3 regions of the Lentibacillus salinarum genome follow, and region 2 is predicted to be linked to each of the others. Evidence: riboswitches for the same ligand, from Rfam matches in the RefSeq annotation. Region 2 holds a riboswitch; each other region holds the start of a gene.

Region 1 (4,257 bases), on a different contig from region 2:
TTGGGCGGCTTGAGCAATTCCTAAATAGCAAGCAGGTATGTGTAAAAGCCAGCCAGCCGGTTTCTGTTTACCTGATGACGGCATTTCAACAAGATCATCTTTTTCAACATGGACATTTTCTAATACGAGGTCATGGCTGCCAGTTCCACGCATCGCAATGGAATCCCACGTTTCTTCTATCCTGACGCCTTCGCTATCACGTTTAACCAGGAAATTCCCTACATCATCGGTGCCATCTATGGAAGCACTTACCACAAAGTAACTAAGAATAGGGGCGAGTGTGGTAAATGTTTTTCTGCCATTAATCACCCAACCCGTACTATCTTCTTTTACAAAGGTTTCCGGTTTGCCCCCGCGGGTAGGACTCCCTGTAGCCGGTTCTGATGCAGCATTGTTGAGTAATGCACCAGTTTCTTTTACGTCATGTGCGACAGATGCGTATTTATCTTTCTTCCAAATGTCATTTTCGCCAAGATGTTTCATGATTCCCATATGCCATCCAATAGAAAGCGCGGTCGATCCATCTGCCTTCCCAATTATTTCTTGGTAGCGCAGCATTTCGTGGAGAGAGGCTCCCAATCCTCCGTGTTCTTTCGGTAAGGTCACTGCCGGATAACCGATGGCTTTTAAATCCTCAAAGTTTTCAAAAGGGAAAGTTCCATTTTCATCATGTTTTATGGCACGTTCTGTAAAAGGTTCGACTGTTTTAGAGAATAAATTAATTCGTTCGTCTATAGTGCTTTGTCCCAATAAATTCATGTGTACACCTCCGCTTGATGATCATCATTTTTAATAAAACATATAAAAATTATGTGAATTATAAGGATTATTATTTCATGGTTTATCAAAAATTTCAATAGTTCATTTTATTTTTATACCAAGTTGACAAATCAGAATAATATGTTTTAGCATATATTACTATATATCTATCGTAGTTTGTAAAATGATTTAAATACATTCGAAAAATATGTGGACTTAAATCAAGTGGTGTTACTGTTGAAAAAATGGAGGGATAAAATAAATGGATATTGACCAATTCAGAAATGCGATGGGGAAGTTTGCAACAGGTGTTACGGTTATTTTGACTGAGGTGGATGGGGACGACGTTCATGGCATGACGGCCAATGCGTTTATGTCTGTATCGCTTAGTCCAAAGTTAGTGACGATTTCAATTGGAGAAAAAGTCCATATGCTTAGTAAATTGAAGAGAAGTGGTGCGTTCACCGTGAATATACTAGCGTCCAATCAAGAGGAATTATCAAGAATTTTTTCCGGGAACCTGAAATGTGAAACGGAAATTGAGTTTGATTGGCTTGATGGTAAGCCAGTTTTACCTGGCGTATTAGCACAGATCTCTTGTGAAGTCGTAACGGAACATGTGGAAGGGGATCATACATTGTTTTTTGGGAAGGTGAACGACATTAACGTTGAAGAAAAAGATCCTCTTATTTTCTATGGAGGACGCTATTGTTCATTGGCTGAAAAGGAGGCAGTGGGACAGGCGCGTCGTCTCAAATAAGAAACGCTGTGTCATAAAAGTGCGTTTCTTTTTCCAAGTACATGGGGACATCGTCAAGATTATAAGTTTTTCTTCAATAAAGAGTGAGGATATTTGTAAATAAAAGATGGAATATAAAGCGAATAATGGATAGGCAAACCAGCTGCTTGATACATGAGCAAAACCCGGAACATACCTCAAGCTTTACCGTGTTTTGAACGAGCTGCACAAAAGAATCCTCACGGGAAGCTTGACAGGTGATTGATCGTTAAATGTGCGGATTTCATCTTAAGCTCGGGATATCTTTCTTTCACAAATTGAATCACCTGTTCAATTCAAAAATAGGGTGCCAGGCATAGACACAACTTGATAGTTGGTTTGCATATCCGCGCATCATTAAACAGGTAGCAGAGCCTGTGGTCTTATAGGCGTAATAACTAACCCCTTTACAAAATTCACAAAACTATTTATCATGAAGATACATGGAAAACTGCATAACCGACAAGCACTAGGGGAGCTGCCGGAATTGGTGGCTGAGAGGATTCTTCGTCTGACCCTTTGAACCCGAACTGGATAATACCAGCGTGGGGAAGTGCAGTTCACTGTATAATAAATAAACGTGATTATGTATATACGTGTAAACTGCATTCCCTCGGGAGTGCAGTTTTTTTGTAGTAACAATCAAGAAGGAGGAGAAACATGCAAAACAACAGCTGCGGAACAAGTAGAATTGCGGGGTGCCAGTTTACGCTGCTCCCAATGAGTGACAAGTTCGTTGACATTATTATGGGAGCGCTGGATGAGGTGGATACGTCAAACATCTGGAAAAAAACGGATGATGTGAGCACCTGTGTGCGTGGAAAGATGGAGCATGTTTTCGATGTGACGCAAGCGCTTTTCCTGCATGCGGCAAATACGGGGGAGCATGTGGCGATGAGCGGCACGTTTTCCATCGGCTGCCCGGGGGATACGGAGGCAGATGCCTATATGGATGGGGCTGAGACACCGCTGAATGAAGCGACATCCAAACAGATTTCTCAGCAAGCGGGCTGCAAATTTTCTCTATATCCAATGGGTAGAGAGGATTATATGGATACTATCTATGAACAGATTGACCTTTCCAAACACCGCAATGTGGAGGTGAGCGCTTCCCATTATGCAACAAGATTGGATGGAGATGTGAAGGCCATCTTTGAGGCGCTACATCAGTCCTTTGACAGTGTGCAGGAGAAGGTTTCCCATGTAACCATGACGTTTACCATTTCAGCAAACAGCCCGTCCAATAAGACATAAGGGGGAGCGATTTTATGACGAAGCAATGGAAACTAAAAGAAATTGTCCTGATGTCCATTTTAGGAGTCGTCTTCGGGATTATTTATCTCCTATTTTTCCTAGTTGGGGAAGGGATTCGTAATATCCTTGCACCATTCGGCCTTGCACCATTTGGCTACGAGATCATCTATGGTGTCTGGTTTATTGTCTCAATCATGGCGGCTTACATCCTGCGAAAACCCGGGGTCGCCTTCACTGCTGAAGTGATTGCAGGGGTGATCGAGATCCTACTCGGTTCAGCGGCAGGCCCCGGTCTGCTTCTTTCTGCCGCCATCCAGGGGGCAGGGGCAGAGTTTGTCTTCGCGCTTACCAGGTGGAACGATTATCGTCTGCGTGTTCTTGTTCTTGCCGGTATATCTGCCGCCGTGTTCAGTTTTGCCTGGCATCTCTACTCGGCTGGCATGATTGCACTCGCGCCATGGCTGATCGGCTCGACACTGATCGTACGCATCATCAGCAGTGCGTTGATTACAGGGGTTCTTGGTAAATGGCTCAGTGATCAGCTTGCCAAAACCGGGGTGCTCCGCGGATATGCTTTAGGGAAAGCATTGCAAAGGAAGCGGCAATATGAAAGTGCTTGAGGGACGGCAGCAGCCGATACTTGAGGTGCGTGACTTTTCCTTTTCCTATGGGGAAATCGATGAACAGCCATTGTTCGATGGGCTCCGTTTCACGTTGAACCGGAATGACGTAACCCTCTTGATGGGCGCAAGCGGTGCCGGGAAAAGCAGTCTCGCCCTCTGTCTAAATGGGTTGTATCCGGAAGCCATCGAGGGAACGGCTTCCGGGGATATCCTTTTCTATGGAAAAAATATTTCGGAATTTGAGAGGGGAGAGCTGACACAGGAAATCGGCATTGTCTTTCAGGACCCGGAAAGCCAGTTCTGCATGATGACGGTGGAGGATGAGCTGGCATTCACCCTGGAAAACAGGAAGATTCCCGCTCCTGCGATCCGCGGGAGAATCAAAGCTGTACTGAAAGCAGTCGGAATGGAAGGTTTTGAAAACAATAAAATCCATGAACTGTCGGGCGGACAGAAGCAAAAGGTTGCCCTCGCTGCCGTCCTCCTGCTTGAGCCGGAAATGCTGATCCTTGATGAACCGACGGCAAACCTCGATCCGGTATCAAGTCTGGAATTCATCAAATTGGTGGGGAAAATCCAGAAAGAGCGGCAACTATCTGTTCTGATCATCGAACATCAAGCTGATGACTGGCTTGATCTTATCAGCCGGGTACTAGTAATCGGCCGGGATGGACAACTGCTGGCAGATGATAGGCCGGAGCGGTTGTTCACAGAGAAAAAACAGATTTTGGAACAAGAAGGGATTTTTTTGCCAGATGCGTATTCCGATAGCCCCGCATTTCGGGAAAAGTGGGCGCGGATTGTGCCGTCAGAGAAAAACGTTCTTTCTGTCCGCGGTCTGTC
Region 2 (4,257 bases):
ACGTCATTCTCAACCAGGTCGAACAGTTATGCCCGTGAAAATCATTGATTCGAGCACAATGCCATTAAACCTGACGAATCACCCATGGGCTACCTTTCGTAAAACGAAAGGCGGCGTCAAACTGCACTTGCGGTTGGTATTCATGGAAAATGGTTCTTCTTATCCGGAATACGCCAACATCACGACGGCCAACGAACACGATCGTAACCAACTAGAAGTGTTGGTGGATGACAAGGAAGCAACCTACGTATTTGATCGTGGTTACATAGATTATGAGCGTTTTGACCGCATGACGGACGACGGTTATTTCTTCGTCTCCCGGTTGAAGAAAAACTCGATTACACGGACGATCAAGGCCTTTGAGGTGGAACAGGGTTCCACAATCGTTACCGATCAAATGGTAGCTGTCGGTGGTCCAACAAAGCGCATGGATAATTTGTGTCGCTTAATTGAAGTCGATGATACAAAAGGCAATCGACTGCGTCTCATCACAAATCGGTTTGACCTAAAAGCCAGCGAGATCAGTGACATGTATCGTTCACGCTGGACGATTGAATTATTTTTCAAATGGCTGAAACAGCACGTTAAAATCAAACATTTTTATGGCCATAGTGAAACAGCTGTGATAAACCAGATCTTTTTAGCGCTGATCGTTTATTGCCTGCATGTGCTCATTCAACTGGAAACAGAATCCAGGAAAACCATATTGCAGATTAGCCGTTTATTAAAAGCGAAACTGTGGAAGGACTGCCGTCACTGGCTTCGTCGCATCAGCGGCATACCATAATCAATTAAGTTGTCGGTGTCCCTTCCGGATTAAATGGATAATTTTACCAAATGGACAATGCCACTTTTTTATTAAGGTTTGTCTTTTTGGCGAAAAATAGAATTAAATTAATTACCGAATATTCAATCTATATTAATGCAACGCTAGTGATTTGTAACAGGAAATGAAAGGGTACAATAGCTATTGTATCCCTGCGAATTGGGATACATTTTGCCATACAAATTTACTTCTATTTTCACATAAAATCCCTTCATATCAATAAAAAATGACTATCAAATTAATCTTCATTTTGATAGTCATTTTTGCTTACATTTTTAATGTTTGCGATAGGTACGGAACCCGTTAGGGTTACCCCGCCTTTTCTTTCTGTGCTTATGCATCTGCTAGTTCTTTTACTGGCCACATTGAAGTGTTTTCTGCCATATCCCAGAACATATATTCAAAGTAGCTCGTTTGTATGACAATTTCCTCCATTTTTTTCAGTTCATGCTCTGGTTTATCTTTTGCGATATCATTTATTAAATGAAGACAGTCGTCGGCAATTTTGGTAAACCCATCGGAAGAGTACATTTTAACCCAGTTTCCATATAACTCATGGTCTAAAGCGCCTGGCCATTCAGCTAATTTTTTTCCTATCCAATTATAGCTCCATGCACAGGCGAAAACTGCTGCAATGGCATTTTCTACACCACCCAGTGCAGCTTGGCTAATCATGTAGCTAGTATATGCCGTCACTATTGCCGATGGTTCAGTTGCTTCCAGTTGTTCGTTTGAGATACCGAACTTTTCCGCATATTCACGGTGTAAGTCCATTTCAAAGTTCATTGTTCCATGGAGTAGGTTCGCAAAAATCGTCATCGTTTCAATGTCATTTGCTTTGGCACTTCCGATTGCAAACACTCGGGAATACTCGATTAAATACACATAATCTTGCTGCATATAATGAATAAACTTCTCCTTATCGAGTGTCCCCTCCCCGATTCCTTTGATAAATGGATGTTCCAAATAACTATTCCAAACTGGTTCGATCTTTTTGAATAGGCGATCACTAAATGTCATTGTATCTTTTCTCCTTTTTGTGATTTTGAATAATGAATCAAAAAAACCATTCCACTATCTGAGGAAATGGTAGAATCATAGATACAATTCGTGCGTATCGCCACCACTTCCCTACGCTAGTATGACCTAGATCAGGTTCAAAGGGTCAAGACATGTCTTTCTCAGCAAAAAAATTTGCTCCCCTAGTGATTCATATATTCAATTAACTCTAGCCAAACATAAATTGAATTTTTTGTCAAATTGGTTTCTTTTAAGTTTACCGATTTTCAAATTATAACTCGATTCCAATCGGTGCTTTTTAGTGTGAGAAAGTGGAATTTACGTTTTTGTGTTGGAAAGGTCTATTTTTCCCAGCACAAATAAACGTCCGGAATGCACGTTTTTAAAAATTATTCAGTTGCTTTATTCAAAGTTTAAATGCAAGCTGCCGTGGATTTTTCGGTTTTTCAATATACTTGAAATGCTGGATTCCATGCTTGTCCTTATGTAGTATGGCTTTAATGCCTGACGAAAAACGGTAGAGGAACATTTTAATCCGATCCCTACTCTTAATACCCTTCGCCCGTTCGATCACGGCTTGAAAGAAACCATTTTGCTTCTCTATTTTCATTGTCATGAAGGTGATCATGATGGCTAAAAGCAAGTACATTCTTTTCAGTCTCGTTAGCGTTCTGACACGAATGTCCTCCAGTTGAAATTCCTGCTTTTGGACACGAAACATCTCTTCTATCCGCCATCTGGTAATATAAGCCTTTAAGATAGAAAGCACTTCAGCTTTTTTCCTGACCTGTTTATTGGTCAGCAGCACCATAGGCTCTTTTCCGTATCCGTAAACGACTACCATTGTGAGTTTTCTGCCCTTCATGGAAGGGATTTCAACCGTAATATGAGACACTTTTAAATCATAGACGGTTCCCTTAATTTCAGTGCGGAAATTGATTTTTCCTTTCCGTCTGATCGCCAAATCATGTACTGATAACTTTTTATTCTGATACAGTAAATGCCGATTTTTCTTTAATCGGATAATAAAATTGTCCCCCTGTTTCAGCACCCTTTTTATTACTTCAATATTGTCATAACCGCGATCCATGACAAAAGTGGCCGTCTTCTTGCCAAGCAGGTGATCCACATAGCGAAAGCCTTTATACGTTTCCTCGTTTTCACTGATGAAGCCGGTCTCAGCGGACGAATACAAATGCGAATAAACAGGAATGGGATGCTTCGTCTCGGGGGAGACCGCGATCATATTGGTTGTCCAGTAGCCATCCTCAATCTTACCGGTCGTTCCATCTCTGACACGTCCCAGTGCTTCCATTTTTGAGGAAGCTGGTTTTACAATCTCAGAGGTATCCACCAGAATTAAATTATCTTTTTCCTTCAAATAGGGTTTCACGATTTCTTCATAGTTTTCCAGCAGCTTATCTTCTTCATGAAACTCTTCCATACGGCTGGATAACCGTTTTATCGTCTGTATTGCCTCGATTGGTTCCTCAAGTGCCCGAGCAATCGTAGACAGTAAAACGGACTTGCCTTTTGCCAGACCGAAGAAAATATCCATCATGAAATTTTTGTTGGGCTTTTGCATCCCTTTGCTTAGTTTTGAAGCGAAATCAAAAACAGATCGTTTAGTGGTATAAATATCCTGATTAAATGTGTTAGAATTAGACATAGAAAAAGTCTCCTTTTGTGTTTAAAAATTTTGTTTTGGTCGATGAAATTTTGACAGACATCCTGGGGGCTTTTTCTTTTATTTTACCATTAAATGGTTCCATTTTGGACAAAAATAACGAAAAACAGGCATCCGAAAGTGCTTTTTTGCACCAATTTTCGGATGCCTGTTTTTATTTCAAAGTCAAGCTTTATTTTTGGGTAAACTTAAAGGTTTCTGAGAAAAGTAACGCCAAGAGAATTTTTAGTGATGAAGGAAAATTACCATGCTGATTTTAAAATAGTAGTATGCTAATGTATTTTGTTCAACCAAAAGTTATCAGACATACACAAAAACAACGAGTTTTCACACATTTGTTAGAATTTTGTTGTTTAGTAGTAGGGATTTTGTACTATAATATAATTAGAAATAGTCAGATAAAGGGAGTGAGAAGCTATGCGGGGACAAATTAGCATAGAGGAACTTATTGACCTAAATAAAGAGGATTTACTCAATGATAAAGAAGCATTGAAGGAAATCGAACAAAAACTTGATGAAAAATATTCAAAGGAAACCTAGCGGGAGTAAACCTCGCTGAGTGTTTCTATTATTCCATTGCGTTTATAAGGAAGAAAAAACTGGATCAGCCACTGCTTAACGACAACAGAAAATGTTTAAACATTTTCTACCTATAACTTCATCTTTTAACTAGTGTAGAATTTGATTTTTTTGTCACAAAGAAGTTAAGTGAAGGTAGTATTAT
Region 3 (4,257 bases), on a different contig from region 2:
TCATGCGAATCTCAAAATTGTCGGTAGCATCCATAATCAGATCAACACCCGATACGAATTGTTCCATCTCAGCCGGGGTGACATCGGCAATATGCGCCTCAATCGTCACGTCACGATTGATCGCTTCCAATCGTTCCCTGGCCGAAACAGCTTTCGGAATGTGATTTTCAGCATCCTTTTCCGTAAATAATTGTTGACGCTGCAGGTTGCTCCATTCGACATAATCCCGATCCACAATCGTGATTTTGCCGACACCGGAACGGACTAAAATTTCCGCATTGCCCGTTCCAAGTGCGCCGGCCCCTATTACCAGGACATGCTTATTTTGAAGCAACGTCTGTCCTTCTTCCCCAATACCGGGAAATAATACTTGGCGGGAGTACCGTTCAAACATTAGACACTAATTCCTTCCATGGGACTGCTTGCGGTAGCATAGCGTTTTTTCGGAATCCGTCCTGCTTCATAGCCTAATCGGCCGGCTTCTGTCGCCAGCTTCATCGCTTCAGCCATTTTAACGGGATCCGAAGCTGCTGAGACGGCTGTATTCAAGAGAACGCCATCACCCCCCAGCTCCATCGCTGTCACGACATCTTTCGGCGAACCGATCCCGGCATCGACAATGACAGGCACCGTTAATTGTTCGATAATTAAGCTTAAATTAAGCGCATTAACAATCCCCCGGCCGGAACCAATCGGCGAAGCCCCGGGCATAACAGCATGAGCACCCGCTTCTTCAAGCCGCTGCGCCAGCACAACATCATCCGACGTGTACGGTAAAACCGTATAACCCTCTTTCACCAGTTCCTCAGTTGCGTTTAACGTTTCGATGGGGTCAGGCAGCAGTGTTTTGTCGTCGCCTATCACCTCCACTTTGATCATGTCACACAGCCCTGAGGCATTTGCCAGTTTTGCGGTGCGCACCGCTTCTTCAGCTGTTTTAGCACCTGCTGTATTCGGCAGGAGACTATATTTTTCCACATCAAGCTTTTCCAGAAAATTCGGCTGGGACGGTTCAAAAATATTCATCCGCCGCACTGAAAACGTCAGGACATCGGTTTCTGAGACATCCACCGCTTGTTTTTGCATATCAAAATTGGGATATTTACCTGTTCCGAGAAATAATCGAGAATTAAATGATTTGTCACCAATTGTTAACATTCAACCGCCTCCTACAAATTGGACTAATTCAATTTTGTCACCATCTGCCACTTTCTGCGCCGTGTGCGTCTCTTTATCCAGTATGTCGCCATTGTGCTCGACAATGACTACCGGATTGTTAATGTTAAAATGCTGTTTCACATCCGCGATTGTCTTCACCGTATCAGGCATTTCGGCCATGTTGCCATTGACAATGAGTTGCATAAGTTCACCCCCTTTGAAACATGAGTCCACTGCGACAGTCCGTTAACGAATATCATAACGTCGTACAGCTACCAGCGGATCGTCCGCCAACAAAATACCCGACAGGACCGCAACACCGGCAGCACCGGACGCCATAACATCGCGCGCATTTTCCGGGGTAATGCCGCCAATCGCCATGACCGGGATCGATGTGCTTTGGACCACTTCCCGCAGCCCCACCAGTCCTCTCGATTCCACACCAGGTTTTGAACCACTTTCAAAGATGTGACCGTAAAACAGATAATCTGCTCCATCCGCCTCCGCAGCTGTGGCTTCATCGATCGAATGAACTGAACAACCGATGCGCAAACCGCTATACAGATGCCGGGCTTTGGCAACACCAATGCTCCGGTGTGTCAACTGCACACCCGCGACCGCCTTCTTGTAGGCTGTTTCAGCATTTGTATTCACAACGATTTTCCCTTGCGGCACTTCCGCTGCTATGAAGCTATCAATGGTCTCCTCCAATTGACTGACCGTCCACGTCTTTTCACGCAGATGGATATAATCAATATATGGATGAATCTGCTTAACGATCGAAATCAATTCCTCGGGCGACTGTTTTCCAGTTGAAATAACATGAAGCTCCTGAATACGCATCCCTCCTCCTGTATTCACCGGCCCAACGAAAAAAACCACTTTCCAAAAGCCAATGGAAAGTGGTTTGAGCATCGCTATCAACAAGGAACATAGTGCTGTTCAACTTGCCACTTCCCTACGCCGGCTTTAACCGTCTCAAGTTCAAAGGGTCTCAGAGTAGCCACTCCGATCTCAGCCTTTTACAAAAGCACCCCTAGTGGAATTACAAAATTATTCAATTTAACATTAAATTAACACGAAAATTCAGATGTGTCAAAAAAGCGTAAGGAATACAGCATCGGTTGAAACCTCCTGGAGTCCCTAATATATTGCTTGATCGGAATAAGACATGCTAAACTGTATCCCATATAAACTAGATTGATAGCTGTTCCGGACTGACTGACGGTTTGTCGCCACATGATAAACCGTTTTAATAATGCCAGTAGGTGAAACGTCAATCAGTGGCGTGGTTGGGCCTGCAGGATGTGGTCATGCAGACGTTGGCAATTGACGTGGCGGTTTTAGTCTGCGTTTCCTCCCCCCCATTGCACTAATAATAAGGAAGAAAGACTAATTACTCGGGCGTCGTTGAGCCTGCATCGCGCAAACCCGAACAAAATCGGACATATACTGGCCGTTGAGTGATGCGTCCATCCGATTATCAACCAGAGTGGGGCGGTTATCGACCGGAGAATGCCGAACTTCAACCGGAGTGGGGCGGTTATCGACCGGAGAATGCCGAACTTCAACCGGGACGGGGTGGCTATCAACCGGAGAGCGCGGAACTTCGACCGGAGCGGGGCGGTTATCAACCAGAGAACGCCGAACTTCAACCGGAGTGGAGCGGTTATCAACCGGAGAAGGCTGAACTTCAACCGGAGTGGCATGGTTATCGACCGGAGAATGCCGAACATCAACCGGAGTGGGGCGGTTATCGACCGGAGAAGGCTGAACTTCGACCGGAGCAGGGCGGTTATCAACCGGAGAAGGCTGAACATCAACGGGGCCGCACTTATCATTCCTGATTTCGCCCCGCAGGCTTGACGCGGGGGCTACGGCGAACAGGACGTGCCGGGCCGACAATGCGACAGGACGCCCGAATTTTTGTCGGCCTGCCGGTTACATACGTGATAAAACAAGAACATGGAGGTGGGGAAGATGGAGAGACTGGTTAAAGATTTGATCATGATCGTGGCCGGAACATTACTTTATGCCCTGGCGCTGACCTTTCTGGCAATCCCGAACAATCTCGCTGACGGCGGTCTTCCGGGATTATCGATTATATTACACTATGCGTTTGACTGGTCACCGGGTATTGTGAACTTCATTTTGGCATCGATCATCATCCTGATTGGCTATCGCGTATTGCCACGACGCACCATTTTTCTGACTGTGATCACCGCGCCGCTCATTTCATTTTTTATGTATATCACCGAAATCGGAGTTGATTCGTTGGGAGACCCGCTCGTATCAGCCATTTTCGCGGGATTTTTCATTGGTATCGGCGCCGGCCTGATTTTTCGGACCGGCAGTTCCATGGGTGGGACTAGCGTTATTGCGCGTATGCTGAACCACAACTTCGGACTGGATTTGACGCGGACCAACTTTGCGCTCGACGCAGCTGTTGTGACATCCGGTCTGTTTATCATCGGTCCGCTCCACACCATGTATACGATCGTTTCATTATTTGTTGGTAAAAAGGCGACAGATCTGATCATCGAAGGGCTTGACACACGAAAAGCCGTCAGCATCATTTCCGCTTATGCCCCGGAAATAACCGATGAAGTCGTTCAGCAAATGAAAACAAGCGCAACGGTATTTGAAGGCTATGGTGGTTACATGAAAGATAACGCTGATATGGCCTACATCATCATTAACAAATACCAGATTATGAAACTCAAACGCATCATCAACACAGTCGATGACAGAGCCTTCGTCGTCATCCACGACGTCCGTGATGTATTCGGCGGTAGCTTCTCCTGGTCAAAAAAACCATAGTAACGGAGGTATCGTTATCTCGGGCGGGAGATTGCGCCCTCGAGCTGAAGATTGTGCGCTCGGGCTGAAGTTTCCCCGCTCGGGACGAAGATTCTGCCCTCGAGCCGAAGACTGTGCCCTCGGGCTGAAGTTTTTCCGCACGGGCTGAAGATCGAGCTCTGCCCTACTAACAAAACGGAACAGGGCTGACACACCAGCCCTGTTCCATTCACAAATTATTCAGTTGGTATGCCGTCAAGCCATTCGTCAACCAGATCGGGATTATTATCAATAAATTCC

Evidence for each region. A riboswitch is a leader RNA that binds a small molecule or an ion and turns the genes downstream of it on or off. The one in region 2 is predicted to bind thiamine pyrophosphate.
Region 1: it holds a riboswitch for thiamine pyrophosphate, as region 2 does, so the genes downstream of both, ACFQ4A_RS04275 (YkoF family thiamine/hydroxymethylpyrimidine-binding protein) here and tenA (thiaminase II) in region 2, are expected to answer to the same signal.
Region 3: it holds a riboswitch for thiamine pyrophosphate, as region 2 does, so the genes downstream of both, ACFQ4A_RS11990 (thiamine phosphate synthase) here and tenA (thiaminase II) in region 2, are expected to answer to the same signal.

Annotation. Positions count from the first base shown of each region.
Region 1 is NZ_JBHTNH010000003.1:210,364-214,620, reverse strand. It holds gene ACFQ4A_RS04285 (acyl-CoA dehydrogenase family protein) at 1-759, opposite strand, end outside; gene ACFQ4A_RS04280 (flavin reductase family protein) at 1,022-1,519, shown strand; TPP riboswitch at 1,999-2,106, shown strand; gene ACFQ4A_RS04275 (YkoF family thiamine/hydroxymethylpyrimidine-binding protein) at 2,198-2,791, shown strand; gene ACFQ4A_RS04270 (ECF transporter S component) at 2,806-3,411, shown strand; gene ACFQ4A_RS04265 (ABC transporter ATP-binding protein) at 3,398-4,257, shown strand, end outside.
Region 2 is NZ_JBHTNH010000028.1:250,307-254,563, reverse strand. It holds gene ACFQ4A_RS14120 (IS4 family transposase) at 1-787, shown strand, start outside; gene tenA (thiaminase II) at 1,160-1,846, opposite strand; TPP riboswitch at 1,938-2,040, opposite strand; gene ACFQ4A_RS14110 (transposase) at 2,253-3,515, opposite strand; gene ACFQ4A_RS14105 (hypothetical protein) at 3,533-3,787, shown strand; gene ACFQ4A_RS14100 (FbpB family small basic protein) at 3,951-4,073, shown strand.
Region 3 is NZ_JBHTNH010000026.1:9,875-14,131, reverse strand. It holds gene ACFQ4A_RS12005 (MoeB/ThiF family adenylyltransferase) at 1-394, opposite strand, end outside; gene ACFQ4A_RS12000 (thiazole synthase) at 394-1,158, opposite strand; gene thiS (sulfur carrier protein ThiS) at 1,159-1,362, opposite strand; gene ACFQ4A_RS11990 (thiamine phosphate synthase) at 1,405-2,001, opposite strand; TPP riboswitch at 2,097-2,206, opposite strand; gene ACFQ4A_RS11985 (hypothetical protein) at 2,674-3,024, shown strand; gene ACFQ4A_RS11980 (YitT family protein) at 3,139-3,978, shown strand; gene ACFQ4A_RS11975 (glycine betaine ABC transporter substrate-binding protein) at 4,194-4,257, opposite strand, start outside.